4 regions of the Paenibacillus sp. PvR098 genome follow, and region 3 is predicted to be linked to each of the others. Evidence: riboswitches for the same ligand, from Rfam matches in the RefSeq annotation. Region 3 holds a riboswitch; each other region holds the start of a gene.

Region 1 (8,186 bases), 2.2 Mb from region 3:
GTAACAACCTTAAGCCATTTACTGTCACGATCAGCGTTGCTCTTATATCGGCCGTTGTCCTGTTGTCACCGGTGAGCATGACGGTTTTCCGGATACCTAACGCATGGAGTTTTTGGATCACGTCCCAGCTGCTTTCGCGATCTTCATTCGCAACGGCAATTAAAGCAAGGGCTTTGTTTTCCGTTCCAAGAACCATCCCTAATGCTTCTATATCATGTACCGCAAAAGGTTCGGTAAGGACGGTTTGATGGCCCAGGCAGTGTGCAATAATCAGCCTGTTCGGAGGTGTGCGCATAGGGGCTCGAAAGAACATCAAGAAGCCGCTCCATCACGCTGTAGTCTCCTTGTTTCACCGCGGCTTCTAGTGCCTCTTCTACCCGGTGGTTGCGAGGGATTAGCGCGGGATTGCTGCTGCGCATCAACTTATGCGAGGAGGCTTTTGTTTCCTGCTGCCTGCCTAGTCTCGCCTGCCACAGCTCATGCCACTGAGCAAATTCTGGGGTTCCAAACAGGACCGTATCCTCCGGCTTATCAAAAGTTAATGCACGGAAGGTATTGGTATAGTCCGCACGATACTTCTGCATCATACTGAGAAGGCCTTCAATAAGGGATTCATCCTGTAGCTCTTCGGTAAATATTCCCAGTTTTGCCCTCATTCCCGCGAGCCAATTACGATGATACAACTCGGTAAAATCTGAAATCGCATCCTCAGCCAGTTTGACAGACTGCGCCTCGTTGACATGCAGCAGCGGCAATAGAGTTTCAGCAAATCTCGCGAGATTCCACGCGGCAATATACGGCTGATTGCCATAGGCATAGCGGCCATGATGGTCAATGGAGCTGAATACGGTTTCTGGGTCATAAGCATCCATGAAGGCACAAGGTCCATAATCAATGGTTTCTCCGCTAAGGGCCATGTTGTCGGTGTTCATCACCCCGTGAATAAAACCAACGAGCTGCCATTTGGCAATCAGCACGGCTTGACGCTTGATCACTTCCTGAAGTAGGAAAAGATAGCGGTTCTCACCAGCGTCAACTTCTGGAAAGTGTCTTTGCAATGTGTAATCAGCCAGGGCCCGGAGATCCTGGACAGTGCCCCATTTTGAAACGTATTGAAAGGTGCCGACGCGAAGATGACTGGCAGCCACGCGGGTCAGAATTGCACCAGGTTGATCGGTTTCGCGGATGATTGACTCGCCGGTTGTCACCACCGCTAGGCTGCGGGTGGTAGCAATACCAAGCGCATGCATTGCTTCGCTGATGATGTATTCGCGCAGCATCGGCCCAAGCGCCGCTCGACCATCGCCCCGGCGGGAGTATGGCGTTTTACCTGAACCCTTAAGCTGAATATCAACCCGCTCACCTAGGGGAGTGATCTGCTCACCAAGCAGCAGAGCACGGCCGTCCCCTAACATGGTAAAATGCCCGAATTGATGCCCTGCGTAAGCTTGAGCGAGAGGCAAAGCGCCTTCGGGAACCCGGTTGCCAGCCAGCACCGCTACGCCATCTTTGCTTTGCAGCGCCTGGACGTTCAACCCCAGGGAGGTTGCCAGCGGATCATTTAAAATGACCAACTCCGGTGAGCGTACGGAGGTTGGGTTGTGGCTGGTAAAAAATGATTTCGGAAGACGTGCATAACTGTTGTCGAAATTCCATCCTGTTTCTATTATTGCTTTTTCCTCTGTCATCGTATCACCTATTTCTTTTGTCTTTTTGTATCTTAGTTTTTCTATTACCCTTCCATTGTGTTATCCTACCAGTTAGCTTAATATCTGGCCATCAGCCTAAAACATTATTTACCTAGTCTTTCTTTATTTCATCCAACATCATTCTGTTTAAAAGGGTTACGTCTCAATACAAACTTTAACTGTTGTACCGACCTATTTTCAACTCCATAATCTCCAAAATCTCTTCTTTATCATAATTTGTAAGTTGCTCTTAGTGATGAATGGAACAAATCTTCTTTTTTTATTATCTATTTCTTGACTAGACTTCCAAGAAGCAACCCATTTAAATTCGTCTGAAATACCCAATCTATGGATATAATTGCTTCTATTGATGAATTGCATCTATCCTGTTCAAGTTCACTTAGTGTTCCTTGTGAGAAGCCAATTATTCCGGAAAACTCAACTTGATTCAAACAATTAATTCTTCGGATCAAACTAATTCGATTGCTTCATGAAGAGGACATTTTCAGGGTATAGTTAACTACTCTCCGAATTTTTTTTACAGTTTCCCACCACTCTTTACTGTTGGCGCGGTATCACCAAAAACTATGAATACCAAGATGGCAACTCTAAGTGATACTTACAGATATATGGTCGTCGGAGTTTTATTATTTCTTGATTGGTTATTTGTATTTTGGATGAACGGGACAGAAGCTCCATAACGCTCACCCTTTCTATTCGGGGTTTGCATTTGCATATATAAGCAGTACCGGCTGGGGCATTATCTCACAAACTCCTACTTCAATAATCAACGAACCTTTAACAAATTTATTGCATCAAATGATTTTATTGTCTTTGCCATTTTTGCTACTGATTCTGCTCATCGGTTGGTTCATTGCAGTTCGTATATCCAGACCTTTGAAACAACTATCTAAGCTGAAGAAGCTTTTATAAAAAACGGTTTGTACAACAAGCTTCCTGAAATAAAATCAACAACATATGAAATGAGGCAGCTTTATGACAGTGCAAAGATTGCGTTGGGGTATATTAATAAAAACTTAAACGACTTAATGATAGAAACTGAAACAGATGGATTGACCGGAGTTCCAAACCGGAGATCTTTTGACTTAACGTTGGAAAAATTGGTCAGCAGTCAAACACCATTCTCCCTGATTCTTTTGGATATTGATCATTTCAAAAGCATTAATGATACGTATGGGCATCTAATAGGTGATGAAGTGCTGCAACTTTTAGCAAAAACTTTGCTGGACCTCTCTCGAGAAGCTGACCTGTGCTTTAGGTATGGCGGTGAAGAGTTCGCCCTTATCGTGAAGAGCAAAGATATGGAGATAGCTAAACATGTAGCTGAACGTGTAAGAACGACGGTGGAAAAAACAAATAACCCAACCGAAAAAATCATAACAATTTCTTTGGGGGTATCTATTTACCTCAACATGGGAAACACATAAAAGACATAATATCAAGAGCAGACAAGGCTTTATACCAATCTAAAATAAATGGAAGAAATCGAACAACTATCTTTGAGCCTTTAAGCGACGACTAGATTAATGTAAGTTATTTTTATACTCTAATAACCCAATTTTTATATTATAAAATACGGATCATTCCCTACCCTCTCCCCTCCCTTTCCCTTATTTTCTCATCATCTTTAAGCAAAATTAAGCAACCTGAGCCGGTAAAAATGCCTGTCTCAGGTTGCTTCTAAATGATTCTGGTGTATTACCCAAAATGTAACTGACGTAGGAAAAGAGCGCGGTGCGTGTTAAGAAAAAATAGAAAAGATAATGTTCCATAACATTTTGGAGTTACAATAATTTCATTTCGGATTACATAACTCATAAACTCAACATCATCCAATTCTTCTTCCGTGACTTATTTTTTTGCTTGCGGGTCAACACTTTCAAACTTGGAAGAAATCAAACATATTCATACGATACTAATTGGTTGGCAAGTTGTATCCCCATATCGCGTTCCGGATAAATGACACGATCCGCCCCTACCTTCTCAAGAACTCTTCCGTGCAGTTCATCCAATGCTTTAGCTATAACCTGCTTGACTCCAAGGTCTTTCAATAATATTGTCGCCAGAATGCTGGCCTGTATATTGACACCAATAGCAACAATAGCACAATCAAAGTCTCCAATGCCTAGGGAACGCAGCGCATCTTCATCCGTACAATCCGCTATGGCCGAATAGGTTAGAACACCGCTCATTTCGTCAACTAATTCTTCGTCTATATCAATACCAATTACTTCGTGGCCATGCTCTATCAATTGTTTGCCCACGCTGAAACCAAAACGGCCTAAGCCAACTATAACGTACTGTTTATTGATCATAGAATTCTTATTATCTCCTTGAAAAAAAATAGTAATAGGTAGTATACAAAATTTCAAGATGTATGAGTTCTGTAGACAAGTTCTTGTGAACTCTTATATGCTTAGTATATAACCACTTCGAATTTTATACAAACCCCTATATTTTCGAAATTCGGTTAAATATCATTGTTTTCAGTTTTTATCTGGAGCCCAGATTATATTCTCAGGGCTTAACGTTTATTTGCGCTTGCCCCGAATGCCCACCTGTTTACGTGTCACAGTAACATCGTATCATAAAAGGAAATATTTATAGTCACTCCGTAGTACAAAAAAAGAAGCCTACGACTGTCCGGCCGTGGGCTTCTTTTTGCTTACTATAACGTTACTCAGGAAGATAGATATTGTTTTTTGAAAACAAGTTCAACGCATCGTTCCATGTCATCTTGATATCGCCGTTTTTGTACGGCAGTTCTATGTCTTGCAGCTCCTCGGGCTTTAACATCTCTAAGCGATCGTTTTCTTGATAATACGTAATATCGCCTTCAAAGCTTAGAGCTCCCTTAGCGACACCATTGACGATTTTCCCGGTAAACTTGATCTCTTTAAATTTATAATAAAGGCTGTCCTTGGAGTTCCATCTCCAGGTGGCGTACACGCTAGTTCCAAAGCTCGGCAAACCATACTCCTTCACCCATATGGATCTGTGTATTTTACTAGGGTCGACGAACAGGGTACTATCCGGTTGCCTGTTTGTACCGTCCATGTTTTCCATATCTCTGAGCACAAATTGTTTATACGTATAAAACTTCAGTTCGCGCTTATCCACTCGGCCGTTGGTCACCGTCAACATGTCGGCGAACTTTGTCGCTTCATTATTCACGGCAAACCAAATGTGGTCTAAAGATTCTGCAGGCATCATAAAGACGCCGTTTATTTTCTTCATCGGCTTTTCCCCGTCGAGGGGTATGTCTTCTTCTCCGAGAATCGGCCTCTCCGGATTATAATGAACGAAACGGTCGATATCCCCGTCTCTGAACGTGTTCGTTTCGTTATAATTCGTCGTCGTTACGCTGCCGTCGCTATTTTCCTTGTAGCCGATCCCAAACGCAGCACATACTTCCTGAATGGGAAAATACACGGTCCCGTCATGTATAACCGGCTTCGTTATGAAAGTTATAGGCTTATCATCCAGCTTTAAAACGGGCGTATTGTCGACGGCGGCGGGATCATTCGTGTGTACGACGGAACCGCTTTGAGTTTGATCGGCTTCTGCACCGGCATCCGTATCTCCGCTAGGTATTGAAGGCAGCGCACTCGTATTCGAACTTTGTTCCGGCCTTGCAAGAAGCTCCCCTAATCCGTGCTCGGACAAGTTCTTCATGAACTGCACGGCTTCAGCACGCGTGAGCGTTTTAGAGCCGTTAAACCCGGCTATCGTCGGCTGACTAGCCTCCCCTTGAGCAAGACCTTTGCCGTACATATACCGAATGGCGTCATCGCCGTCATAATGCATGCCTTGCGTCGAGGCGATCAGCTCCGCCACGCGAATACGCGTGATCGGCTCGTTGTGTGCGTTGATATCTTGCGCGTCCAAGGGATAATTCATCGACGAGGACAGCTTATAATAAGGCTCCGCCCAGTTGGCAGAACCGCTTTTGAGATCAGGTTTATAGCCATGAATGAGCATGGACAAAAATTCGGCCTCCGTCACCGGTTTATCAGGCTTGAACGTCCCGTCCTCATAGCCGCTGACAATGTTTTTGCCGACCGCCCAAGCAACGCTGTCAGCCGACCAGTGCGACTTCACGTCCTGGAACGGGACGCTTAGCCCTTGACTGTCCGCATACGCCTTCTGTACGGGCAAGCTTGCCACTCCGAGGGTGAGCGCTGCGTGCAGCGATAACAACAGCTTCATCGATTTCTTCATTTGTTCATACCTCGCTGTTTCTCATGATGTTTGATCGACAAAATAAAAACCACCTTTATACAAGGAGGCTTGATTGGGGACACACAAATAGAATGCAGACTGGCAATCGGTATTTCGCTGTGGAAATCGACGACCCATGCCTTTGCGTCCCGGCTTTTCAACCGGTTTGCCCAAAAGTCTAATCAGGTACTATTTTGTAGATATATGTAGTATAAACGATGTATTCATGAAACGAAAGTAAAATTTCTCCAAGTCCCAATGCGGTTATAACGATTGCTGAACAGTCCACGCACACACCGACGCACTTGTCGGGAGCTGTGCTCTGACGTCTACCGCGTGCGAAGCGCAATGAGCAAGAATGCTCGAGAAGTCATCGATTTATTATTAGCATCCTTTTTTACAAAATCTTAGCTATTGCGTGACTCCGCAATCATTGTGGGACTCCAACGGGCCCAGTGTCCTTTGGAATCAAGGAATTGTTATTTTTAGAGCTACAACTTTTCAAATCAAGTGCGACATCATTTGCGGTATCACGCACAATGCTCATCAACCAACACTCGAACCCGCTCAGGAAGCGTAGCGATATCCAGAACTTCATCCTCTTGAGATTTTCGACTAAAGCTTGGGAGGCCACGTTCAGCGCATTAATACAGACCAGCTCTAACATATATTCCTTATCCGTTCGTAAAAAGAGCTTACTTAATGAGGTTTGACCTGCATCTTCTTTAAATACCTCAAACAACCCATCTGAGACTAATGAAACTAGCTCCTCATCCACACCAGGTCGAGTTTCAATGTATTTAGCTTCCGACAACCACTCTACGTTCCTGACAAGGGTATCTGGTATTTTATTTTCTGTAATAATACACCAATCAATGCCTTGCTCAGCAAAATAAACTCTTTCAATTTCGAAGAGCTCCAACGTCCGAGAGTCCAGCTTCAGTGCGGCCTGATTGTTCATTGCCGCTAGCTGGTCCTCCGACGGGAAAATGAAGCAGCCGTCCTGATTTCGGATGCGCAACATGAGGATTCGGGGTCTGGAACCATAGGGTCTCTAGGGATGAACAGCTTCCGCACGGCATACTTCGTCAATTCGGTCCTCGGACGATATCGCGGAAATTTGGAAAAAGCCATCGCTACCTTCATACCGTTCCTCAGTAACTTTTCGCCAATCTGCAGGGTAAGGAAAAGAAATATGGTATTCCGGATTCGTGTAAATTTTATACTTGGGGAGAACTTCCAGATTACATTCTTCATTTCCCTAACGACTTCCAGTGGGAAACTCAAGCGACTTTCTAGAGATCCACCCCAGTTATCCTCACGTCTATTGAAGAAAGGAGAGAAGAAGTTTTGCAGTAAAAATCCGTGCGCGCCATGGATTTCAACACCATCAAAACCAGCTTCAATGGCTCGTCTGGTCGTTTGTCCAAAGGCATCAATCACTTCCATTATTTCATCATGTGAAAGTTCTCTAGGTAATACTGACGGAGCAAATGCAGTAGCTTCAGTCTCTACAGCACTGGAACTAACCACCTCACCATTTGGAGTTAAAGCCGGTAGTGCTTTGTTACCTGCATGAAAAATCTGAAGTAACGCAGGAGCTCCACCGCTTTTCGCAGCATCAGCTAATTTGCGTAGGCTTTCGAAATTTTGAATCAGACATTACATGAACCTAAATATACGGTAAAAGATGTATCTGAAATAACTGGTCTTACAAAACATACGATCCGTTACTATGATGACCAACAATTAATACCTTTCGTTTCGAGAAACGGCAGAAACAATCGCTTATTCTCTGACCATGATCTGGATTGGTTGCGAATGGTGCATTGCTTTCGTATTTCAGGATTGCCGATTTCAGAAGTCAAACATTACATTGGCATGTGTTTGCAAGGTGATGAGACGATTCCTGAGAGGGCTGAGCTTATTGCAAAACAAGAAAAAGAACTAGAAGCGAAAATCCATGAGTACAACCTTCAATTAATGCACATAAAAGAGAAGAAGGCTTACTACGAAAGTGTCTTGGCTGGTCAATTGGACGATACCTGGAATCCAGTTAACAATAACCCAGAATGTGGAGAAAAGTACGAAATACCCGAACATATCCAATCAGCGTCAAAAGTTCATGCTTGACCTTAGAAGATAGTCTACGGCTTCGAGTACACTCGAAGTCAATTTTTTTTGTGTATTTAATTTTGATTGACGGATATTGCACTAACCTGCCCGTTAGCAGATCGAGGTCGCCGGACTCCTTAT
Region 2 (8,186 bases), 2.9 Mb from region 3:
CGCTTACAAAAACTTGCTGTACCTGATTTCATTAGGTGCGGCGCATAATGTGGAGGGATTCGCGATGAAAAAGAACCAGTTAACGTACAGCGATATTGCCCGTTCTGAGCTTTTTCGCAAGCTGATGAATAAGAAGAAACGGTTTATCATTCCGATGACGCTCTTCTTTCTTGCTTTTTATTTTACCCTTCCGGTTCTTACCTCTTTCTCCAACGTGTTGAATACACCTGCCGTCGGCTCGATTACTTGGGCGTGGGTGTTTGCTTTTGCCCAGTTCATTATGACGTGGGTTTTGTGCTCCCTCTATTCCAAGCAATCTGTAACCTTCGACGCGATTTGTGAAGAAATTAAAAAGCAAGTGCATTCTGTGGAAAGAAGGGCGGGATAATCCATGAATACAGCCTTCTTGCTGTTTCTCGTTATCGTTCTCGGCACGCTCGTGATTACTTATTACGCCTCCAAAAAAACAAAAACAACAAGCGAGTTTTATACGGCCGGCGGAGGCTTGACCGGCTGGCAGAACGGGCTTGCCATAGCGGGTGACTACATGTCCGCCGCCTCCTTCCTGGGTATTGCGGGAATGGTTGCGCTGTTCGGCTTTGACGGATTTTTCTACAGCATCGGGTTCCTGGTTGCTTATCTGGTTGTGCTGTATCTCGTAGCCGAGCCGCTTCGAAATTTAGGGAAGTATACGATGGCCGATATGATTGCCGCCCGTTTCGATCATAAGAAGATTCGTGGCGTAGCTGCGATCAATTCCATCGTCATTTCCATCTTCTACATGATCGCACAGCTGGTCGGTGCCGGCGGCCTTATCGCTCTTCTGATCCCAAGCCTCGATTACACAACCTCAGTGCTCATCGTGGGTGTCCTCATGACCGTGTATGTTGTTTTCGGCGGTATGACGGCAACGAGCTGGGTGCAAATTATCAAATGCGTATTGCTTGTCGCCGGTACGTTTATTATTTCGCTCATTGTTTTCGCCAAATTCAATTTCAGCATCGGGCATATGTTCGACGAGATGCGAAATGCTACCGCGCTGAAAGAAGCTTTTTTGAATCCCGGCAACAAATTCGGGAATGGACTCGATACGATTTCTCTAAACCTTGCCCTCGTGTTGGGGACGGCCGGACTGCCGCATATATTGATCCGTTTCTTCACGGTTAAAGACGCGCCTACGGCACGCAAATCGGTAGTCGTCGCCACTTGGGTTATAGGCCTGTTCTACGTGATGACCGTGTTCCTCGGCTTCGGCGCAGCGGCTTTCGTAGGTAAGGATGCCATTGTGAGCGCAAATGCCGCAGGCAATATGGCTGCTCCTCTCCTGGCTAGAGCCCTTGGCGGAGAATTTTTGTTCGCCTTTGTATCGGCCGTAGCTTTTGCAACGATTCTGGCTGTTGTCGCTGGTCTTGTGCTTTCTGCCGCTTCCGCCTTCGCCCACGATTTCTACAATCATATTGTTCGCAATGGAAAGGCGAACGAGAAGGAGCAAATCAAAGCGGCGAAACTAGCTTCCGTCGGCGTAGCGATCATATCGATCATTCTTGCACTGTTTGCGCAGAAGCTGAATGTCGCGTTCCTTGTAGCCTTAGCTTTTGCTGTGGCAGCCAGTGCCAATCTGCCGGTTCTTTTGTTCACGGTATACTGGAAAAGGTTCAATACAGCGGGAGCGGTTACAGGCATGATTGTCGGCGTACTCAGCGCACTCATTCTGGTAGGCATCAGTCCTAACGTCTGGGATCCGGTAGAAGGTAAAGCGATTTTCGTCGGCACACCGCTCATTTCGCTTACGAATCCGGGGATCATCTCGATTCCGCTAGGTTTTTTGGCCGCTTTCCTCGGAACCTTCCTTTCCGCGAAGCGGGATGATGTGAAGTACGATGAGATATTGGTCAAAGCGAATACGGGAATACAGGATTTGGCTCAGGCCAAATAAGGGTTGAGTTTTAGCAAGTTCTGTTCAAATACAGCAGCTTTGAGCAGCCATTGCCGTTCGATTGAACGGTGATGGCTGCTTTTTCTTTTCTTATCTTCAGTAACCTATGAGAGAGCCCCGACTCCCTGTTCCAACCTTGACTATTTTTCAAAAGAAAAAATATAGGACAACGGACGGGTATCGAATTTTAACGGCGTATTTACTAATTATATGGATATATAAAGTTAGTCCTATATTCCTGTTTTTATGATGGGGGGCAATGATATGCTGTCAAAGATTAAGGAGTGGATAGGTAATAAGGATCATCGAGAGACAAGGGGAATCCGGAAATATGTCCTGCCGCAAATCGACAAGCATGTTCAATGGATTCAACATACAAGCGATTTGAATAAAGTAAGCAGCGAACTGCAGATGAGGGTTCAGCAAGGCCAGGATGATACGATGATGATTGCCGTACTTCAAATGGAATTGGTTGCAGATGGCGAGGTCTATAGTGATAACTCGGACATTTCTGAATGGGCAAAGGCTGTAGTTTCTACCGCTACTTCAGCAGGACTAATGAATGGTTATGAGGACGGTACACTAAAGCCAAAAGGGAATACAACCCGTGCCGAAACCGTAACCGTAATGCTTAGAGCATTGAAGTTTAAAATATAGTGTAAAATCAGCCGGCCCCTCTAGGTCGGCTTTTTGCATAACCGCCTAATCGACATTTCAAAAAAATGTCGACACTTGTCAGATAACGGAAAACTGTTATAATGAGCTTGAAGCTATTTTTATAAAAAAACTTGATAAAGGCAAAATCATTGAAAGGTGATGACGCAAAGCTACAGGGGCTAAGGTTTTGAACTATGCCAGCCAGTTGCCGAGAAAGCTAGTAAAACACACAAGCTTATCTTTGCGCAGCGCAGATAAGCTTTTTTTGTGTTTTATAAGAGGTGTTTAGTCCAAGGAGGCGTATGATGAGAAAGCTTCGTTATGTAATGCAGGTATTCATGATTTCATTATTGGTGTTGAGTTTGGCAGGACAAAGCTTTGCGGCTGAACCGGAAACAACGGATTCAAGTGCAAATCGTAGTGCATTAAACCTTGGTTTTAATGACTCGGCAGAAGCAGCCTGGGCAGCGGAATCTATTGGGAAGATGAAATCCAAGAATGTATTGTCCGGTTATGAAGACGGCACTTTTCGTCCTAATCAGCCTGTTAGTCGTATTGAAGCCGTAGTTACGGCTGTTCGGCTCATGGGACTGGAAGAGCAGGCCAAAGCAAAGCCGGGTGATAGCAAGCTCCACTTCAAAGATGCTTCGATCATCGATAGCAATTACAGCTGGGCCAAAGGATACGTTATCATCGCTTTGGAGCAAGGCCTTTTCGATACTTCAGAAGAAAGGCTTCAACCGAATACACCAGCAAGCCGGGTTTGGGTAGCGGGCCTACTAGTAAAAGCTCTGGGGCTACAAAAAGAGGCGCTTAGTCAAATGACGGCCGTTCCGGATTTTAAAGATGCTGGAGATATTCCGGCCGGAGCGGTTGGATATGTAAACATAGCTGTTCAACAAGGCATTGTTAGCGGTTATCCTGATGAGACGTTCAAGCCCAATAATAACGTTACACGCGCTGAGATGGCTGCACTGCTCGTAAGAACCAATGACAACTTACTTGAGCAATCCGGAGCGGTCACCATCAAAGGAACAATAACTGCGTTGAATTTTGACCGTAATGTGACGGACAGTGTCTATTCCAGTACGTATGGTTCCATCGCAGTTCAAAGCTTTAATCAAGATTCATTTACCTATAAAATTTCGCCGGACCTTGCAGTTCCGTACAATCAGCGGTTTATTCCGGCATCCCAGCTCCTTGTAGGCGATGTGGTGTCACTGACCGTTGAGAATGATGTCGTGCTGGAAGCAAGCTTCATCAATAAAGAGACGGTTGATGAGAAGACAGCCGGAATCAACGAATTTAAAACGGATATCGAATTAACGTCAGGCAGTGAGATTGAATTAAAGTATAAGAATAACGATGGAAAGATACGTGCCGAGGTTGAAAAGAAAACCAAAGGTGAAAAAGGCAAGGAAAAACTGAAGGGAGACGAAGCGGTTCAAGCCGTAGAAGATTTCCTTAAACAGGCTGCGTTTACACCTCAAATGACGAAGCAAGAGATCGTCAATCAAATCTTAACAGCGCTGGAAGCGGAGATTAGCGAGGTTAAAGAGCTGGAAATCGAAATCAAGTTCTCGAACGGCAGTAAAGTTGAAATTGAATGGGAAAATGAAGACGAGAAGTCTGAAGAAAAGTCTCGCAAAGACAACAGAGATAACAGAGATAACAGAGATAATAGAGACAATAGAGACAATAGAGACAAGGAGCAACGGCCAGAAAAAGAAGCCAATGCTCACGGGATCGAAAAGTTTGAGTTAGAGATCGAGCTGTCCGATAAGCAGAAATTAAAACTCGAATATAAAGATGATGATGGAAAAGTCGAAGCTAAAGTGGAAAAAGATAAAGAGAAAGTATCCGGAGATAAAGCAATCCAAGCAGTAAATGAGCTTTTCGAACAAATGAAACTGTCTGAAACTATGGACAGAAGCGAAATTCAAAAAAGCATATTCACTTACCTTCAAACAGAGGAAAGTGATGTGGAAAAATTCGAATTGGAAATCGAGTTTTCAAGCGGTAAAAAAGTTAAAGTAGAATTTGAAAACGACAATGACGATGACGACAACGACGAAGATTAAGAACGATTCTCCCTAATACAAAGCACCTTAATCCATTTTGGTGGGTTGAGGTGCTTTTTTATTTGTATCCCATTCTTTGGTTAAATTTGATTGACGGATATACCAGGTTGAGCTAAAATGAGCACATAACCTATAAAACATACCAAAATAGTTGGATATAATTCAGGGAGAAATGTGGGATTACCTTGTCGATTTTAATTGTGGCTATAGCGATTGCATTGTTTTTTGCAATGAACATTGGGGCAAGTGGTGCGGCGGCTACGATGGGAGTAGCTTACGGCAGTGGCGCGATCAAGCGGAAATACCTCGCGCTTAGTTTGGTTGCCGTCGGCGTATTCCTCGGTGCGTATCTCGGCGGTGGAGAAGTCGTGAAGACGTTGGGCTCGGGAATTATTCCATCGGATTTACTGAATGTACATTTGGTCATTATCATTTTACTGGCAGCTACCGTTACTTTATTTAGCGCAAACCTGATGGGGATTCCGTTATCTACAAGCGAGGTAACCGTGGGTTCGGTCGTAGGAGTGGGTGTTGCCTACGAGGTCTTGTATGTTAAGAACATTTTAGTCATTGTTTCGTTCTGGATCATTATTCCGATTGTAGCCTTTCTCTTGGCCTGGGGCCTGGGGTATGTCATTCGGGGACTGGAGCGCCGCGATGCCAGGTGGAAAGGCGAAGGGGATGGCTGGTGGAGGAAGGGCCTGATAGTGCTTGTTCTAGCCGCCGGATTCATTGAGGCTTTTTCTGCCGGTATGAACAATGTCGCGAATGCGGTAGGTCCTCTTGTAGGCGCAGGCTTGATGAGCGTAGGTAATGGGGTATTCTGGGGAGGCCTATTCGTTGCGGCAGGAGCGCTTCTTCTCGGAGGAAAAGTGCTGGAAACCAACGGGAAAAAGATCACGAAGATGTCCTTGCTTCAAGGAACGGTCATTTCTGGAACGGGTGGCACGCTGGTTATTATCGCATCTCTTTTTGGCCTTCCCGTACCGCTCACACAAATTACAACAACGGCCATTCTGGGCATTGGTACGGCTGATCATGGCTTTAGTTTGTGGCAGAAGGGCATTGTCGTAAAAATATTAAAGGTATGGCTGGTCTCTCCGCTCCTTTCCCTAGTGGTCTCCTTTACTTTGGTAAAGTTGTTTATGGAGCCGGAACCGTTTTTGTTAGTGGTCATGGTTGCCGTATTTATTTCCATGCTGGGAATCAAAAGCCTTTACGATACCATGCAGGCCGAAAGACGTGCGATGAATGATGAAGGCGGAGGCATTTAATAACGAGTCATAGGAAAGGAGCCTGGCCGATGTGGCAGGGCTCCTTTCTGCATAGGGTCTGCTCTTTAACCGTTACTCCCTGCCTTCAATAGGCTAAAAGTTTAGTTTTTCTCTTAAGGCGATAGGATTATAATAAAGGTACATTCGTCGTCTAAGGAGTGATTACTATTAAAGCGTTCAAGGCATTGGTTGTGGATCAATCGGGCAACGATGTAATAAGCGGCATACGTGAACTGACTTTTGAGGATTTGCCGTCAGGCGAACTATTGATTCAAGTCGTCTACTCCAGTGTAAACTATAAGGATGCATTGGCCTGCATTCCGAATGGAAACGTTATTAAAAGCTACCCCTTTATTCCCGGTATCGACCTTGCCGGGATTGTTAAGGCCAGCACAGATGATCAGTTTCAAGAGGGAGACGAGGTATTGATCACGGGATATGAGCTTGGCGTGAGCCATTTTGGCGGTTTTAGCGAATATGCCAGAGTCTCCTCCAAGTGGGCGGTCAAATTACCGCAGGGTCTTTCTGCAAAAGAAGCGATGATATTCGGGACCGCAGGATTTACGGCGGCTTTATCGGTGCAGGAATTACAAGACGGTAATGTGTCCGCTGATCAAGGGCCGATTCTGGTGACAGGAGCTACAGGAGGAGTGGGAAGTATGGCTGTGGCTATGCTTGCCAAATTGGGTTACGAAGTCGTGGCCAGTACAGGGAAAGCCGATCAGAAGGAACATTTGATGAAATTGGGAGCCGCGCGGGTTATTTCCCGGGAAGAGCTTGTCCCTGAGAAGATCAGGTCTTTGGACAAACAACTATGGGCTGGCGCCATCGATTGTGTTGGCGGGAAATCGCTATCGTATATTCTAAGCAGCACACGTTATGGCGGGGCGGTAGCCGTCAGCGGCTTAACGGGAGGCACAGAACTGGCTACGACCGTGTTTCCCTTTATTCTCCGCGGAATACGACTGGTAGGAATCGATTCTGTCATGGCTTCTATGGAAAAGCGGGTCCGGATATGGGGCCGGTTGGCCTCGGAATTAAAGCCTGTTATGTTAGACAGCATGTACACGGAAATCGCTTTGGAGCAAATTCCTGACGTCGTTCAGAGCATCCTCAAAGGCCAGTCTCAAGGCAGAACACTAGTTAAGATATAGTCTAGTGAGGATGCTAAAATCTACAACTATGTAAAGCAGTGATCGCAGAAAACGCTCTGTGATGACTGCTTTTTTCTTTTGCAGCTGAACCTATTTTTGGATCAAGTGTTAACTTAAATAAATAATAAGTAATACGATGAAATATTAATTTCAATTTATGTTATTTAAGAGTATGATATGGGTAGAAATGATTTTGTTTTGGGGGATCTGCTGCTATGACTAATATGCAACTGAGACACTACCTAACATTAAACGAAATCGATACTCGGTTTTTTTTAAAAGCAGCCATAAGGTTGACTACGCTGATAGGTGAACTCCATCAACAAGGGATCAATCAACTCAACGTAAGTCCTGACAATATATCTTATGATCCTGAAAGCGGCCAGCTGGATTTCATCGATTTGAGTTCAACAAGCTCAGATGCTTATATGTCGCCAGAGCAGACGGGAAGGATCGGTCGTAACGTCGATCACCGGAGCGGGTTGTATAGATTAGGTATCACTTTCTATGAGATGCTCGCAGGACATCTCCCTTTTGAAGCTGAGAACAATAATGAATGGGTATATTTTCATTTAGCCGTTCGCCCTAAGCCGCTGTGGGAACTGCGTCCTGAAATTCCGCGGGCAGTGTGTGAATTGGTGATGAAATTACTTTCCAAGAATGCGGAGGAGCGTTATCAGAGCGCATATAGTCTCCAATTTGATCTAGAACGATGCAGTAAGGAATGGGAAGAGTCTGAAGCCATTGGTCTTTTCACGCTAGGAGAATGGGACAAGAAAAGTCGGTTTCAACTGCCGCCGGCTTTGTACGAAAGGGAGAAGGAGCTGAGGGTGCTTCTTGCCATGTTTGAGAGGACCTCCAACGGTTCTAAGGAATTGTTTTATATCAGCGGTCGATCCGGCAGCGGAAAAACGGCACTTATCAAGGAATTTCAATCTAGAATTGTCCATCATAAGGGCTATTTCATATCGGGCAAATTCGATCAGATGAAAAAAGAGATTCCATATACTCCAATTATTCAAGTGTTACGTGAATTGGTGCGGCACGTGTTAAGTGAAGATCCGAGACGGATCTCCATATGGAG
Region 3 (8,186 bases):
CCTTGTAAGCTCCCGGCGCCATATAGTGGTGATACTGTGTAAGAGGTTTGAGGAGAAATTGCCTGCGAATCGATAAGCTCCGAATCCTGGTCTTCCGCTTCAAACAGCCATTGATGAACATGATAGTGGAATACGTGCGTTTCTTTCACTCCGCCGTGCATAAGGCGAATTTTCACCGGGTCTCCTACGTAAGCGCGTAAAATGGGTGTGGCCGGATCTCCAAAAACCCAGGAATCGTGATGTACCTCTTCCCCCTCGCAATCGGGACAAACAACGCCCTCCTGCAGCAAACGCATCCGGTTTCGCATCGGTTCAGCCCTGTAATTTACACTGTGCGACGCTTCGTGCTGCAGTGTATGCGGATCGATAGGATTTTGTCCCGTTAAATCGTTGACCTCCATCTCGTCGTGGAACATCCAGGCATACTCACGGAACGATGGAAGCAGCGGATGATGCACGTCAGCGTAAATTCCACTGTTAAGGGGCTTACCAGTTACGGGATCGGTCCACCAAGAACCTTTCGGTTGAACGATGAGCGCTCCGAACAGCCCGTGAACATTGCTCCCCCATTCACTAGACAGCGTATTTCCGAGGTCGAAGAATAAATGGATGCCCTCCAGATGGACGGACCAACGGTACTGCTGGACATGGCCGGGAGAGCATGGCGGAGCGGTTGAGTTATCGTTACAGCCCACAAATGCGCCATCGGATGTCTGCACATGATAATCAGCCCGTTGAATGTGGATTGACGTACTGAAAGGAAGCTGATTCTCAAACAAAACTTCTATTTCATCCCCTATATTTGCCCGAATAACTAACGGTTGAACCAAGTCGACGGGGGTAAACGGATTGTGGGCAGTCTCTTCTTTTACCCGGCTTTCATTCTCTTTAAGAACATACATCATCCCGTTGGGGTCGTGATCTCCGAAGCTGTTGATGACCATACGTACCGGGATGGCTACAATGTGAAAGCATCTAAGCAAGAGATTTCCTCCTTTCTGGACTAGCAGTCTAATCGGGGAATCTTTACACCGTGTTTTCCTTCAATATAAAACACTTCAATTTGATCAATATGAACGCTGATCATACGTCCGTCCAATTCGTTAATATTTGTTGTTTCCGCTTCGAGAACCACAAAATCGCTAACCATTCTATCGATTCGTCCAATCATCATGAAGGGATACTGAGGAATCAAGAGGAACACCCTTCTTCCAATACCCTGTTCAAAAGCTTCACTTATGGACTTTCGACGAAGGATGTGGATATCATGTGCCTGCCTATCATGCATAAATGATGACCTCCATATCTGATTTAAGTTAGCGGCAAACGGGTCTCGGGATCAAACGGCATAAAATTGGCGATTTGCTCAATCGGGTATTGGAGCGGTGTAGGAAAACGATAAAAAGGCGCATTAAACATTTTGATAATAACCGGATCGAGCGTGATGTAGCCGTCTGCAACATGGCATAGCTTGCCGGTAAATATGCCCCTGAATGTTTGACCCAAAATATTTAACTGCGCCGATTTGGTAACGATTAGAATATGTTGGCCAAGCATCTCTATAAACATTTCGTTCTCGGGTAATGTAGAGCCTGAACTCGTTGTACTCATACGTGCTTCCTCCTCAAATGAATAATCCATACGGAATCAACATGCTATGGATGTATGCTCATTTCGTCATTTCCATATCTTTCGTATGATTTCGAATGCTTCCGCATAAGGGACCCCAACCGTCATTCCACGGACACGGGCTAAATACGTCACTCCATCATAGGACCGCGGATGAGGAAACGAACGCATCTCGACTTCGTAATGCTTTAGTGCAGCCAGTTTGTCATATATCGTATCGCTGATGTCAACGTAATAATTGGGTTTAAATGTTTTATCATTGGTATGCCCTGTCCATTCAGTGGAGGACACCGTTTCAAAACATAATATTTCTATGGGAGAGCTGCCGGGGAGGGGCCGCACAGCCGTCATTACGGCTTGATACGTAATTTGATGATCTCGGTTTAAATCACCGTAATGGTGAGTAAAAATCATAGCAGGGTCATACTGAAGAATTATTTTTTCGATGTTTTTGTTAATTACATGCAGCGGAGAGCATTCCAATTCCAAATTGGGGAAATTCAAAAAAATAACATCTTTGATCCCCAAATGCTGGTTCGCTCTCATGGCAAACTGCCGTATATGATGATCTTCCTCCGGTCGGCCCCTGGCGGTGATGACAGTAATCACCTCAAATCCATTTTGAATCAATTTTTTTATCGTCCCTCCCGAGCCCAGCAGTTCATCGTCAGGATGAGCAGCAATAATAAGGACGTGTTTCTTCATTATTGGTCATCTCTCCTTTCTGTGATGTTAGTAAGATTATTTTAAACAGACGGATACCTTTTCTTTTTCTATGATAGGTGTATGTAAATCAATGGCTAAAAGAAACGGTTAACGCGGAGAGAGCTAGTCATATTTTAATAGGCAACAAAAATACCCATGACATTTGTCATGGGTATTCCCTGCGATGATAACTCGTTACCAGCTCTCTACTTCTCTAATCGCACGGATGACCATCTCGCTTGAAATGGCAAACGGCATATTAGCCATCGTGCCTTCCGGAAGAAGCGACACCCGCGCAATCTCATTCCATTCCTCATTCGTTAACTCCCTATGAATTCCTATCTGGTCAAGCCGATGCGGGAGCCCGACTTCTTTATAAAACGCCAGCATCTCGTCCATCTCATGCTTTGACCGGTGTTCCAAGACAAGTTGTACTAAAATGCCGTATGCCACCTTTTCCCCATGATAAGCCTCATGGGTGTCTTGGATGGCGGTCAGACCATTATGTATCGCATGAGCCGCTGCTGTTCGGCAATTGTCTTCTCCAAGCCCGCCTACCAATCCGCTGAATAAAATATTCGCATCGATAACTTGCTGAAGCGCTTCGCTTGGTATTCCTTGTCGGGCATCCTCCAGCGCCTGTGCGCTGTGCTGAATCAGCGTGTCATAACAAAGCTTGGCCGCCTGAAGTCCGCCAATCGTTGGGAGATTATGCTTTCTCCCGGTGGCAGACATCGGCGCTTCGATCCACTTCGCCAATGTATCCGCAATGCCCGCGGCCAAATAACGAGCAGGAGCTTGTGCAATGATCTCCGTATCCACTAAACAAAGCAGCGTCCCCCGGACATAAACGGGAAAATTCAAGTAAACACCGTCTTCAGTGTACATGATCGATAGATTGGCGACAGCTGCACATGTTGCAGCCAAGGTGGGGATGGCCACAAACGGTTTGCCTAGGGCATCAGCCAGAGCTTTAGAGGTATCCATTACTTTCCCGCCCCCCACGCCGCAGATCAGATCTACACCCGAATCCACAAGCGCTTTCAATCGTTCCATTTCTTCATAGGAACATTCTCCACGGTATCGATGCATCTCATAACGAATTCCCGACTCATCCAAGCTGAAGGCCAACCGGCTTCCGCAGCTGTTCCAAGATTTCTCGCCGCTTACGATAAATACGGATCTGCCGTATTTTCCTATCCATTCTCCAGCCTTACGCAAAATACCAGGTTCGTGGATGTAGGCGTTTGGGGATCCCAAAACGAAGTGAACTCCATTCATTGTCTTTCCTCCTGCGGATAGTGTCTGGATATTTAAATAGCCATATCTACATTATATCAAGAAATAGTTCGCATTTAATGTTGTTATTTGTCGAAACCGCAGTGACAACTTAACATAACAAGATTATAATAAAGGATAAAGATGACTTTGTATTAATGATCAAGAAACAAATACAATATGACGGGCACACTTATTGAAAAATAAGGCCGCAAAACTACAGGGGCTAAACTGTACATCTTCTTGTACAATATGCCAGCCAGCTGCCAGTATGAGGCCCCCCTTATTCTGGGGGGTTATTTTTGCGGATTGAGAGGTGTTCATGTATACCTATTTCGAGATTCTGCTGGTTAGGGGCGATTGGTCATGGTTTCATCTAATGTTGAACACTTGAGTCTTGCTATTGTGAACTCACTGATAGACCAGATTGCTTTGATCGATACAAAAGGAACGATTATTTTTGTCAATGAGTCGTGGATTTCGTTTGCCTCCAATAATGGCGGTGATTTGGCCGCTTGCGGTATCGGTGCCAATTATTTTGATTATTGTGGAGAAAACAGAGAAGTGCTCGAAGGAATCCTCTCCGTTCTCTTTGGGAACAAGCCGAACTTTACTTATGAGTACCCCTGTGATTCCGCGTATGAGAAAAGATGGTTCTTGATGAATGTGACTCCTCTTCTTGTCAAATCGGAAATTAAGGGTGCTACGATTTCTCACATCAATATTACAGAACGTAAAATCATGGAAGAAAAATTAATCGAGTTAGCGATATCAGATACTCTAACCTCTCTTCACAACCGCAGATATTTGGAAAAGAAATTTATAGAAGAAATGGCTAGAGCCAGTCGATATCATCATCCCATTTCTTTTATCATTTTGGACATCGACCGCTTCAAAAATATAAACGATCGTCACGGCCATTTTGTTGGAGATGAAGTATTGATCAAAATAGCAGATACCGTGCTTGAAAACACAAGAGAAACGGATATTTGCGCTAGGATCGGCGGAGAAGAGTTCGCCATACTCTTACCGGAAACAGATGAAGCAGAAGCATTGAGCGTCGCGAGAAGAGTTCATTCCGCGATACAAGATTTACAAATTCCTGTGGGGGATTTAACTCTAACTGTAACCGTATCCATGGGTATCATTACCAAATCATCCGATTTCAACATGCAAGATATGATGGAAGAAACCGATAAAGCGCTGTATTCAGCAAAAAATAACGGACGGAACATGATTTGTATCGTGTGAACAATGACTAAGCTGTAAGCGAGGATAACTTTCTCATATAACCGACGGCTTTCCGGCCAAAAAGGAATCCCTGCGCTAACCATGGGATTCCTTTTTGGGCGTTTATTCTATGGTCGACATTGTGCTCTGTTATGTATCAAGTACAGCAACGGCTCTCACAGGAGACCCATCGCCCTGCTTAATGTGAAGAGGAAAGCCATAAAACATGAAGTCTTTGCCTAATGGCAGCAATTCCAAATGAACCAAGTTGGTATAAGTTATGATTCCAATGCCAAGAAGTGCCCTTTCCAAATCCTCCGTGATCTTCCCTCCTACAAAAGTCGGGCTTGATTGATGGATGCGTTCAAACCACTCCATCCCGATTTCTTCTTTAAAAAATAATCCTTTATTCACCGGCCATTCCGAGAATAAACTTACAACTTGTGACGTCCCGAAAAAACGTTCAATAGGAATCTCATCGATGGCTTTACCCTGCCTATGCATATGCGAAAAAGCATCTACATGAGTACCGGTATGCGTTCCCAAAGTCAATTGACGCAGCTCCCATGATTGCTTCTCGTAGGAATGGATCACTTCAACTTTCACTTCCGGATCGCCTGGATAAACAGGCATTCTATGAAATATTGGCTCCGATAAATCAATAACCCTCATGGTGTAACCTCCAGATGTGACCCTCGTTAGTCTTAATTTAACCTAACTGCATCTACGATCTTGATCAGCTGTGCTTTATTTTGCTGTGCCTTACCCGTGGGACAAAACACAGCTTAAGCTAGGAGTGTCAATACATGATCTTAACGCTCCGCGTTTCCTGCATGTATTCTACATGAGCTCCCAATACTTCTGAAAGTAAACGAACCGGGATCATTGTGAGCTCCTCCTCCAATCGGGCCGGTGAGTCGGTCGTATATTCCTTCCCATTAATAGAATATACGTTACGTCCCGTAAAGAAAGTGATTTCTCGGCCGTTCTTGGTGTAGATCGCGGCTTTGCGGCTGTCATCCCAAGTGACGGAAGCTCCTAGAGCATCGGCCAAGTCTCTCACCCATAAATAGGACGTCCCTTCCAGAATAAACGGCTGCCTCTTCAGTAGATACGATACATCATCCAGCGTATAATCATCATCATCCAGCTTGAAAGTAACCACATGATTGATGCCGCCTTGTTGCTTCGTCAACCTGACATAGGCCGCAACGTCCTTGTGTAGTTTTTGCTTTCCAATGCCAGAAACCGGCTCCGTGTGAAAATCCCAAGCTTTCTGAATTGTTCTAGAAAGGCCGTTCTCGGTTACATTCAGCCTCACATAAGCGGAATACAGCATGTCCGGCTTCAGTGGCTCGGCCGGAATCAGGATCACGCTGTTTTTCAATTGATTGTCGTTACTCGGACTGTTAAGCAGCAGCTTTACCGGTTGTCCCGATTCATCCTTCAGAGTGGATTCGAGCAGCTGCACCTTTTCGATATCGCTTCCCGAAACAAGAGCCATGAGCGGATAACCGACTGGATATTCTCTTGCTGGGTGCATGCGAATCGGATCCGGAGTTTCATAACCGTCAAAATCCAGTGGAACATAAGGATCTCCTGGAGCCGGAGATACAGTCATCTGCAGCTCGGTTTCTTCCCCGTAGCCAAACATGATGACGACATAATCCCCGACCATTTCAATTCCTGCCTCCGTAACATGAGGCATTAAGAAGGGCTTGCGGTGATACGGCGCGTCAAACAACGCATCGACAGACTCCACGAGCGTTCCGGTATAGAAGGAAACATCCTCCCCGACGCCAAAGGAATATCCGGCATATCTTGCGCGATCGGAAGGTGTAGCCCCTGTAAACCCTGGCAAGCCTTTCTTCTCATCGTGTAACGAGACTGGTGAGATCGTCTGTGCCACTCGGTTCGCAAACAAATACTGCGCATGATTTTTAGCTGCCAACGTCAAACTGCCGTTAAGCTTTAAAGGCTTTAACCCGTACAGTATTCGATAATCATTGATCGCTTTCAGACCTAGCCGATGGTTCTCCGTGAACTCAGAAGGAATCTCGCTTACAGGGTTGTCCGCTACCTTAAACTTCCAATTCAACTTGACTGCTTCGTAGCCTGAGAATTGCAGCTCCACTTCAACCGAATGCTCTCCAGGCTGTAAAGCAGTAGTCGGTGTATAAATAAAGCTCATCGATTCGTTATCCCATGTTCCCGAAACAAGATCTTGATCCAGCTTCATACGAAACGTATTCACCTGCAGTTCGTTCCGGTTACTAAGTTCAAATCCGATGTCCGGTTTGGAAATACCAACCGTTCCTTTAGGATACGACATATAAGAAAAGGATGAAGCCTCCGCCCGTGGCGCCGGAATGGCCAGCATAGCCATCGTAATCCAGAAGGCAAGTAAGATCTTCCACGTTTTGGACACGATTACCCTATTCAATTATAATTCCCCTCCAATCATAGTTGCTCGGTTTCTCTCAGTCCGCTCTATTATTATTTCATTACCCTCCCCCGGTTTTCCTTCTGCAAAATCAAAAAAAGCCACCTATCAATATCGATGACATATTTCACTGCTGCATGATTTCCGGATGATATACTGATCTAGCAAAATAAGAAGCAGAATGGACAGAATCCCTTTGAATATAAGCCAATATGATATCTTGTATCGTGAGAAACACCTGGACATAACGACCGTCAAATTGTGAATAACTCTGCCGAATAAGCTCTTCACGAGCATGTTGAATGGACATGCCCTTTTTATATGGAAGATCCGAAATCATACTATCGAAAGCATCCAATATGGAGCAAATGCGAGCATACAACGGAATATCGGTTCCTTGCAACCCTGTCGGGTAACCCGTACCGTCCCAACGCTCATGATGATAATGTATGGTATCTATGATGTCTTGATCTGTAATTCCTTCCATAATGGCCATCTGAACACCAAAAAAAGCATGGCGCTTCATAAATTTCCACTCTTCCTGTGTCAGTGAGGATTTCTTTTTAAGAATGGATTCATGGATGTGTACCTTGCCCATATCGTGTAAACAGCAGCCTGCAATTAATTTTTGGGTCTGCTGTTCATCGTAATTCAGATAAGCAGCCATCAATTTAGCCATTTTCCCTATCCTGATGCTGTGCTCATAGGTCGCTATATCTTTTACTAATAATTGTGTAAGTCCATTCACCGCCTGATTACCGATCATCGACATCATCCTTTCCGGTTACAAGCTCTCTCTTGCCTCTCTACTCATTTTACATAAGCCGCTTAGTGTATTCCTGGTACCTAATAATAGCGCAATCCAATTCTTTGCTTATTGCATTAACTTCCGGGTCAGATA
Region 4 (8,186 bases), 1.6 Mb from region 3:
CCTGGTTCTGGACCTTCTGGCATAAAATTCCCTTCTCTCGTCTTAAGACTCCGACATTTTGCTACGTGCAGTTTGAATGGTCTCAAGCAGAAGCTGCTTAAACCGTTGTTTTTTTAAGTTTTTATCTACAATAATCCGTTCTTGCTGTTCCTCTTCCTGCCGCAGCTCCTCCGTAATACGGTAGACCTGTTTCGTGTTTTCGAGATGAGACATCATAATGAGAGACGAGATTTCTCCTTCAAAGACGGATGAAATTGCGTCATGCTCTCTAACGTCCGTAAGCTTTTTCTTCCATTCTTCATTCTCGGCTATCAGCTTCTTAAGCTCATCCTCTGATTCGGATATCAATTTCTTATACAACGCATCCACAATCGATTAGCCCCCCCAAGTCGCACAGCCGTTATGCCGTTTGCTTTCCACCGTTTAATCGTTTGTTTCCGGCCAACTGCATCAGCAACTTCATCCTCTCCAGCTCCATACTTGCACGTTCACGATCCCCGAGTCTTTCATAACATACCGCGATTTCCCCTATCAAAACGGGAGTAAATACAGCCGCTGGAAGCATGTTTACGGCCGAACGAAACTGGGCTGCCGCCTCCTGGTAATATCCTCGTGACATTAAGATATAAGCTTGCTCTGCGTGAAGCTTTTGAAGCTGTTCGGGAGATAAACCCCGAGCGGCAGGTACGTTTTCGTGCGCGTAGATAGACAATTTAATGTAGCTTTTCAAATAATTCTCCAGCACTTTATCCAGTGTCAGAAAATGAAGCGCCCGCTCCCGGGCCCGTTTGCCTAAAGAGTTCCTCAATTCAGGATCCTTTAGCAGCACTATGATTTTATCGGCCAGTGCCTCGCTGCGTCCAGGGGTTACGACAAAGCCCGTATCACCCAATGCCTCCCGAATGCCTCCTACGTCAGTTGCAACAACTGGCTTGGCGGTCATCATGCCTTCCACCACTGCGTAAGGGAATGCTTCCGTCATGCTGGACAGGGCAACCACGTCGCCGCTCTGATAAGCCGCCGCCATATTCTGAGTATGTCCCGCAAAAATAATCGTCTCATTCAAATCCAATTTATCCCGCAAGGCGAGGCATTCTTCATAGTATTCCTGCACCGCCACGCTTCCGTGAATCACAAATCGTACATCCGGGATCTGCTGTTTTACCGTAAAAGCAGCTTGAACCAACGTTAATATATCCTTGTTCGGGTCGATACGCGCAACCGTCACAACCGTCGGATGCTCATTTCTCCGAATGGGACCCTCCCGAAAAATCTGTTCGTCCACGCCGTTATAAATGACATTAATTTTACTCGGCTCCACCCCGAGCCTGGACTCCCATCGCGTGTTGTACTCGCATACGGGAGAAACCTGATCCGCAAAGGTGTAATTCAAACTGACAATGGAAGATACTAGCCGTATCAAAAACGTATTTAAAAAAGAGGACAGTCCTCTCTTGGATAATGACAAATATTGTTCCCGGAGATACACGCCATGCTCGGTTAAAAGCAGTGGAGTTTTATGCGCCATTTTGGCCAACACGGCAGGAATACCGCAGAAAGCTGCCGCCGAGGAATGGGATACATGCACTTTGGGAATGGGGTTGTTCAATATGTTGAAAAAACGGTAAATCCAGCCAAGGCTTTGAATCATGCCATAAATATCTGGTTCCGGCAAATGAGTACGGGTATCCTTGCACGCGGACAATATAATGTCCTTGTAGATGTCCCAGGTAATTTCAGCCTTGAAGCTTTCTTTGTATTCGTACTGACTGAAGTATTGATTCAATTCGTAGAGAATTTGACCGAAACGGGTTGGATTTTTTTCCGAGCTGATAATTTCTTTGATCAAATCGGAAAAGAGGGGGATAAACCGTTTTTTAACTACCTGGTGCACCGTTCTTTTTTTGGACAGATAGACTTGAGAGAATGGTATTTTTAGATGCTCACAGGGTTCCTCTGTTCCCCACAAGGGCATTTGGGTTATTTGCGTATTTTGGGGTTTTTCGAATTGAGGGGTAATGAACGGGTCAGCCACCACACTGAAGATGACGTAATCCACCATGCTCAGCTGTTTGACTAATATATCACACCAAGTGCTGACGCCGCCTTGGAAGTAGGGATAAGTTCCTTCCGTTAAAAGCATAACTGTGAGCTTATTTTTCATACCGAACACCGTCCCATGAAAACATTTTTCGTCTAGCGAAAAATGGCCGGTTGCACTAATAGCTCTGTCTGCTCCAAGTGCCCACATAAGGAGTAGACTTCAACGCTTCCATTGCTTGTAATTTTTTCGAAAAATATGACGAAGCACATCTATATACCCATTATCATTGATACAATATGTATCTCACGAAACAAATATTTTGTCAAGTCATCATTTCTTCCCACTTATAGGTCAAAAGAACTATAGATTCTTCCTTAAGACTTATCCTACTTACTCTGTGTAAGCATATTCATATGCAAAATAAGCTGCGTTAGAAGGTTTAAACGCTTGGCTTTTTCTATAACTTCCATCGTAATCAGATCGCCTTCGGCGATCAGCAGCTTACCCTCTTGATCGTGCAAATCCTCACCCGCTCTTTTCCCTGCTATATAGTTCTTCTTTAAAGCTTCAGACTTTGATGACTTGTCCGTATCTTCCTTTTTGATTTGAGAATGAGCTGCAGCAATTTTCCCCGAAGCCTTCTCCACTTCGTTCAGCAGCATGCCCAGCATTTGCTTCTTCTTGTGGATTTCTTGTTCCACAATTGCGATTTCTTGCTCACGGCCCAGCTTTTTTCGTTTGTAGCTCTCATGTAATGCGAGCACGTCCACCTCGTTTTGCCCGTGCAGCAGAAGCACCGATTCTTTCGTTTTCTTTCGGATCAAAACAATATATTCCTCATCCACTTCGGGAAGTTGAAGCCCTCTCTTTAATGTAGCCAGCTTTGCGAGCAATTCACCATTCAGCTGCCTCTCCTCTTCAATATGCTGCTGGAGATATCGGTACTCTTCACCCTTTGGCTTTTCCCACTCGTCTGAACCCATTTCTAGTTCCTCCTTTTTTTATTGCGCTAATACTCCGCTATCGCTTTACGGATCAGGTTCGATGCTTCTTGAAGGACACTTTTCAAGCTTTCCAGACTCTTATATTTTTCGAGCAATAACTGTTCGTGCAGCTTGTCTTCTTCTCGCAATTGCTTAAGCAAGACATATAATTTTTTCGTGTACTCTATCTGGCATACCAACAGCAAAGAGGCAGCTTCTTTTTCATAATCATTCGTTAGATAGAAAGGATATTGCTCTTCGATTTGCCGGATCTCTTCCATCAACGTTCGATTACGTTCTTTCCAGTCTTCTAGCTCGCATTCCAGCCTTGTCTGCTCCGTATCGATATGGTATCCCCCCGGTTTCCTATAAATGAATTCTACATTATGGAACTGCTACATATGTATGCATTCATATAAACAAACAGACCGCCCCAAAGGGACGGCCTGAACAGTCAAGAAATATATATTATTACGTTTGTTTACATCGCCTGATATCCAAGCGATTAGTCCTTACCCGATGATTCCATCGGCAGCCGGACAAAAAACTGGATCCTGCCCTCTTCCGATTGGGAGACGTGGATTTCTCCTCCGTGCAGTCGAACAATCTCCCGGCATACAGCTAGTCCGATGCCGCTTCCAACCTCGGATAAACCCGCCTTATAGAACCGTTCAAATATCCTCTCCAGTGCCTTTTCGTCAAGCGGATTCGCTTCGTTTTCGAAGATGATTTCAAGAATCGCCCCAACCATGCGATAGGATAGGCTAATCCTACGGCCGGGAAGTGTAAATTTGAGAGAATTGGATATCAAATTATCGATCAATCGTTCGATCAAAAACAAGTCCGCCCTCACGACAAGCACGTCCCCCTCGAACAGCTCATCGAGCGGCTTGTGCGACCATTGGAACCCGCTTCCCCGAATAACAGGTTCCGTTCGTTTATACAAAAATCGCATCAGATCGATAGCTTTAACGAATACGGGTGAAAAGCGCATCTCTCTTTCTTGAAAACTGGCGAGGTCGTTTAGATTTTGTGCCAGCTTGATCGCCCATTCTGACTGCTGCTCAATCACCACTAGATCAGCCGTGCCCTCCGGAGACACGTAAGCCGCCAGCTGCTTCGCCCGACGGCGAATAAGAGCGATTGGCGCTCTCAAATCATGGGCGATATTGTGCATAAGACGAGAGTTGGCCTGGTGCGATTCAGTCAACTGCCTCGTGCGCTCCGATACCTTTCGCTCAAGCTCTTCATTGGAGGCCGCCAGCCGCAGAGTCAAAGCATCCGACTCCTGCTTTAAAGCTACGTAGCGTCTGATGGTTACTCCCATTTGGGACAGCAAATAAACGAAAAAGCCAGCGTAAACCAGTTCTTCGGACGTCAGCGGCACGGCCAAATAATAAAATGTATCGTTTACGAGAGAAAGCAGAGCAATCGCAAGTGCAATCAGTCCAGAACGCGCCCCCATGCGCCCATGCCGAATGGCTATCGGATAAACAAAGCACAGTACGAAGAGTACAGCGCAGGCTGCCACGGCCGCATGCATGACCATCCATTGAGTAAAAAACGAGCTTGGGGTGGCTAGAACCACCATCGCAAAGGCAACTTCGAGCCCGCGAATCGAGTTGATCATCAGACGTGAATATTCTTGAGGATACATGGCTCGAAAGTAATGGGAAAATGATAATATGGCGGCGATTTCAATCAGGTATTCCAGCTTCACCTGCCAAGCCCAGCTTAAGCCGGGAAACCAGGCAGCCACAAGCACCTCTCCAAGAAAAAACATACGGAGGGCGAAACAGATCGACAATGCCCCCAGGAACAAAGTCGAGCGTTCGGGAAGATACAGCCATGCAAAAGCGAGATAAAACACTCCCATCATAAGCAGTGCACCGCTACTAGCATACTCTCGCATCATCTCGCGTTGAAGGGACGACTCCAGTGCCGTCTCGCCCCCAATGGAAAGCCCTTTCCAGATCCCGCCTTTTCGTTGAGCAAAATTGGAGACCTGGATATCAATCTGCAGCTCTCGCTCTGAGGTAACAAAATGAACTCGCTCCACGGTTTCCTTGGGAATAGACGAGTCGCTGCTTTTTCCTACAGTACCAACCGTTCTCAGCTTTTTTCCATTCACCCACAACGTGTAAGAGGAAGCTACGGGCTCGATCAGCAAGCCGAGAGTTGTTCCGACGTCTTCCGGATGCAGCGTGATACGAAGTCGGTACGTACCGAAGCCAGTGCCTCCATTCAAACCGGGTAAGGAATGCAGGGATTCCCAGCTCTGCGGTACTTCTACAAACACTGCCTCCATCATCGGGATCGGTTCGTCCGGCTCGATCAGTCGTCCTGGCACAAAAGTCCATTGGCCCTGGAGAGGAATCAACCGATTATCTGAGGAAAGAGACATGGAGCTGAAATCAGCGTTTCCCTCTTCAATAGCCAGCAAGGGTTCATCGGTGGTAGGTGAACATCCTGCCAGTAAGATTAGGCAAACCGCCATGACTACAAGTATTCCTCTCAACCTTCCACCTCTTGGAAACTACATTTTTTATATTGGGACAGGCAATTCAATATACATCTGGCTGAAATAGGTGGTACAATAAATATACTTAATTGGAAAGAGGAGGGACATTGTCCAGACATCGGTCGAGGACTTGTCATATGCCGAATAAAGCAAAAATACTGCTGGCAGAAGATCAACAATTAATGCTTGATAGTGTACAGCAGCTGTTGAAAGCAAACCCGCGTTACACCATTCTTGCCGCCGTCGCAAACGGCCGGCAGGCTCTCCAGTATCTCGAAACCCATACGGAACGGCCTGACCTGTGTTTATTGGATATCCAAATGCCCGAACTCGACGGGATTGACTGTGCCAGGTTCATTAGAGAACGTTACCCATCCGTCAAAATAGCGCTCCTTACCTCCTTTAACAGCGAATCCTACATGGAACAAGGGCTGATCTCGGGAGTCAACGGATACATTTTGAAAGATACAAATAATGAAGCTTTTGATCGGTCGATTCAATCGATGTTGGACGGTCAATTTATAGCGCCGGCGGCGCTGATGAATTTTTTGTCAGGGCGCCTTAAGATGTTAACGGAAATGGAGCAAAAAAGCAGTATTCGTTATACAACTGAATTGTTGTCCCGATCGCTTGACGAAAAAGACATCGAGATCGTTTGGTTCATCTGGCGTGGATGGACTAACCGAATGATTGCAGATGAACTTTATATTAGTGAAGGAACGGCGAAAAACTATATCTCGCGCATTTATCGCAAGCTCCAAATCAATAATCGCTCCGAGCTGATGCAACTGCTTAGAAACTTGTCACAATAACTCCTTGGGCTGAAGCCATGTCTACCCATCCCTTGCGGATTGAATGTTACACTTTGTATCAAATCATCTACAATAGTACCACACAAAATTTCTTTTCAAAAACCAAATTTAAATAAAAAAAAAGAAGCCGGGTTTATTCCCAGACTTCCTCTACGCAATGTATATAATAAATTGGATAAGCCTCCTACAAATGAGCATGTGTATAACTTCTCTTGTGGATATGTTGACATTTTAGAAAAAATCCTTATACAGACTTAAATTGCAGCATGTGAGTTCTGTGTATAACCTTGTGGATAAAAACTTGGACGAGGCAGGCAGCTTCTTATAATCGACAGCATCACTCAAAAGAAAGAAGCCGGGTTCACCCCGACTTCCTCTCTGCTTCCCATTTTATTTTATCGATTTTCATCGTGGAACCCGACGTTGAAGGAGCAACATGAAAGCGAACGGCTAGCATGGTGCCGAACGTAATCAGAATCATGCCTGTCGCAACAAAAATCCAATGAATATTGACGAACATCCCCATACCGCCCCCAATCAACGGACCGATCATAGCTCCCAGTTGATTGGCGCTTTGGGTAAAACCGAACGACCTTCCCCGGAAGCTTGAATCAGTACTGCGTACGGCAAGGGTATTGACAGAAGGTACCACCGCTGCGATAAAAAAACCGAAAAGGAACTGAATGACCGTAAAAAGCCACAGCTGCTGAACAAAATACTGCAGACAAACGACCCCGCCACCTATGATCAAGCCCAGATGCAGTACCGTCCCGTAGCCGTATTTCTCTCCAACCTTCCCCCAATACGGTGAAGCAATAATGCCGGCAATCCCAATAAGAGAAAAGATAATTCCAGAGGTTAATACGGTACCTTGCAAGTTACCTTGAAGATCAGCAATATGAAGCGCCAGCATAGGCTGGATCATATTGATACATAACTGAAAGACCACAAGTACGAACAGCAATTGAAGAAACGTGCGATTGCGCACAACCATTCTGAAGCTCTCGGCTACTTTTACATTTTCACTCGGGGCAGCCGTTTTTGTCTCCTTTACCCAGATAAGCACAGCTACGGTAGCCAAGAAGACGATAGAGGCGGAGACAATAAACGACATCCGCATTCCAAACCAGTGGGCAAGCAGCCCGCCGAACAAGGGGCCAATAATACCACCCGTCATCGTTCCCGCCTGCATCATGCCAAGAGAAAAACCCATCTTGTTCTCCGGAACACTCGAGGCTACGATGGCCATCGAGGCCGGAACGAAGCCCCCTACAAAACCATGTAATAAACGAGCTCCCATAAGCTCCCATGGATTGGTCACGAAGGCGAATAGCGCATAAACGATCGCAAGAGAGATGCCTGCCCGAATCACCATTCTCCGTTTCCCGTACTTATCCGCCATAGAGCCCCAGAACGGCGCCATGACCGCACCTACCAAGAACGCTGATGAGTAGATCACACCGGCCCACAAATGAACATTGGCCTGCTCCACACCCAAATCAAACAGAAACAAAGGCAGGAACGGTACCGCCATCGTGTAGCTGGAACTGCAAAAAAGTACTCCTATCCACAAAATCACCAGCGTCCGTTTCCATGGTTCCAACACGCTTCACTTCCGATTTTATATAATTTTGTTGATAAATATGGACAATAATGCAAATCTCCAATACTCAAGGCCAATGATGCTTCTTGATGTGGATAAGCATATATTCTCCCTATCCATCGATATCCTCTTGAAGTAATTGCAATCTATAATTATGCTAACTCGAATAGAAAAAAGAATCCATGGATATCCTTACCGCGAATCATGGACTATTTTACTTTTT

Evidence for each region. A riboswitch is a leader RNA that binds a small molecule or an ion and turns the genes downstream of it on or off. The one in region 3 is predicted to bind cyclic di-GMP.
Region 1: another riboswitch for cyclic di-GMP. It lies ahead of JOE45_RS13965 (S-layer homology domain-containing protein); the one in region 3 lies ahead of JOE45_RS03095 (sensor domain-containing diguanylate cyclase).
Region 2: another riboswitch for cyclic di-GMP. It lies ahead of JOE45_RS17655 (S-layer homology domain-containing protein); the one in region 3 lies ahead of JOE45_RS03095 (sensor domain-containing diguanylate cyclase).
Region 4: another riboswitch for cyclic di-GMP. It lies ahead of pelF (GT4 family glycosyltransferase PelF); the one in region 3 lies ahead of JOE45_RS03095 (sensor domain-containing diguanylate cyclase).

Annotation. Positions count from the first base shown of each region.
Region 1 covers NZ_JAFIBU010000001.1:2,818,547-2,826,732, forward strand. Annotated here, with positions in the region: partial or broken gene JOE45_RS23570 (hypothetical protein) at 47-196, opposite strand; gene JOE45_RS13945 (protein adenylyltransferase SelO) at 213-1,688, opposite strand; gene JOE45_RS13950 (GGDEF domain-containing protein) at 2,630-3,136, shown strand; gene JOE45_RS24235 (hypothetical protein) at 3,145-3,231, shown strand; partial or broken gene JOE45_RS13960 (potassium channel family protein) at 3,620-4,024, opposite strand; gene JOE45_RS13965 (S-layer homology domain-containing protein) at 4,386-5,930, opposite strand; cyclic di-GMP riboswitch class I at 6,029-6,111, opposite strand; gene JOE45_RS23575 (TnsA endonuclease C-terminal domain-containing protein) at 6,361-6,891, opposite strand; partial or broken gene JOE45_RS13975 (oxidoreductase) at 7,167-7,571, opposite strand; gene JOE45_RS13980 (MerR family transcriptional regulator) at 7,581-8,063, shown strand.
Region 2 covers NZ_JAFIBU010000001.1:3,553,092-3,561,277, forward strand. Annotated here, with positions in the region: gene JOE45_RS17640 (DUF485 domain-containing protein) at 65-388, shown strand; gene JOE45_RS17645 (solute symporter family protein) at 392-1,936, shown strand; gene JOE45_RS17650 (S-layer homology domain-containing protein) at 2,201-2,593, shown strand; cyclic di-GMP riboswitch class I at 2,723-2,806, shown strand; gene JOE45_RS17655 (S-layer homology domain-containing protein) at 2,899-4,674, shown strand; gene JOE45_RS17660 (inorganic phosphate transporter) at 4,905-5,948, shown strand; gene JOE45_RS17665 (oxidoreductase) at 6,116-7,102, shown strand; gene JOE45_RS17670 (AAA family ATPase) at 7,318-8,186, shown strand, end outside.
Region 3 covers NZ_JAFIBU010000001.1:615,991-624,176, reverse strand. Annotated here, with positions in the region: gene JOE45_RS03120 (multicopper oxidase domain-containing protein) at 1-983, opposite strand, end outside; gene JOE45_RS03115 (hypothetical protein) at 1,004-1,288, opposite strand; gene JOE45_RS03110 (hypothetical protein) at 1,312-1,611, opposite strand; gene JOE45_RS03105 (PIG-L deacetylase family protein) at 1,678-2,334, opposite strand; gene JOE45_RS03100 (iron-containing alcohol dehydrogenase family protein) at 2,530-3,615, opposite strand; cyclic di-GMP riboswitch class I at 3,789-3,883, shown strand; gene JOE45_RS03095 (sensor domain-containing diguanylate cyclase) at 3,979-4,863, shown strand; gene JOE45_RS03090 (cyclase family protein) at 4,993-5,514, opposite strand; gene JOE45_RS03085 (stalk domain-containing protein) at 5,642-7,285, opposite strand; gene JOE45_RS03080 (HD-GYP domain-containing protein) at 7,413-8,051, opposite strand; gene JOE45_RS24055 (Spo0E family sporulation regulatory protein-aspartic acid phosphatase) at 8,101-8,186, opposite strand, start outside.
Region 4 covers NZ_JAFIBU010000001.1:2,213,688-2,221,873, forward strand. Annotated here, with positions in the region: gene JOE45_RS11035 (hypothetical protein) at 1-23, opposite strand, end outside; gene JOE45_RS11040 (hypothetical protein) at 43-369, opposite strand; gene pelF (GT4 family glycosyltransferase PelF) at 401-2,164, opposite strand; cyclic di-GMP riboswitch class II at 2,200-2,283, opposite strand; gene JOE45_RS11050 (hypothetical protein) at 2,431-3,027, opposite strand; gene JOE45_RS11055 (hypothetical protein) at 3,054-3,311, opposite strand; gene JOE45_RS11060 (sensor histidine kinase) at 3,533-5,545, opposite strand; gene JOE45_RS11065 (response regulator transcription factor) at 5,686-6,360, shown strand; gene JOE45_RS11070 (MFS transporter) at 6,722-7,963, opposite strand.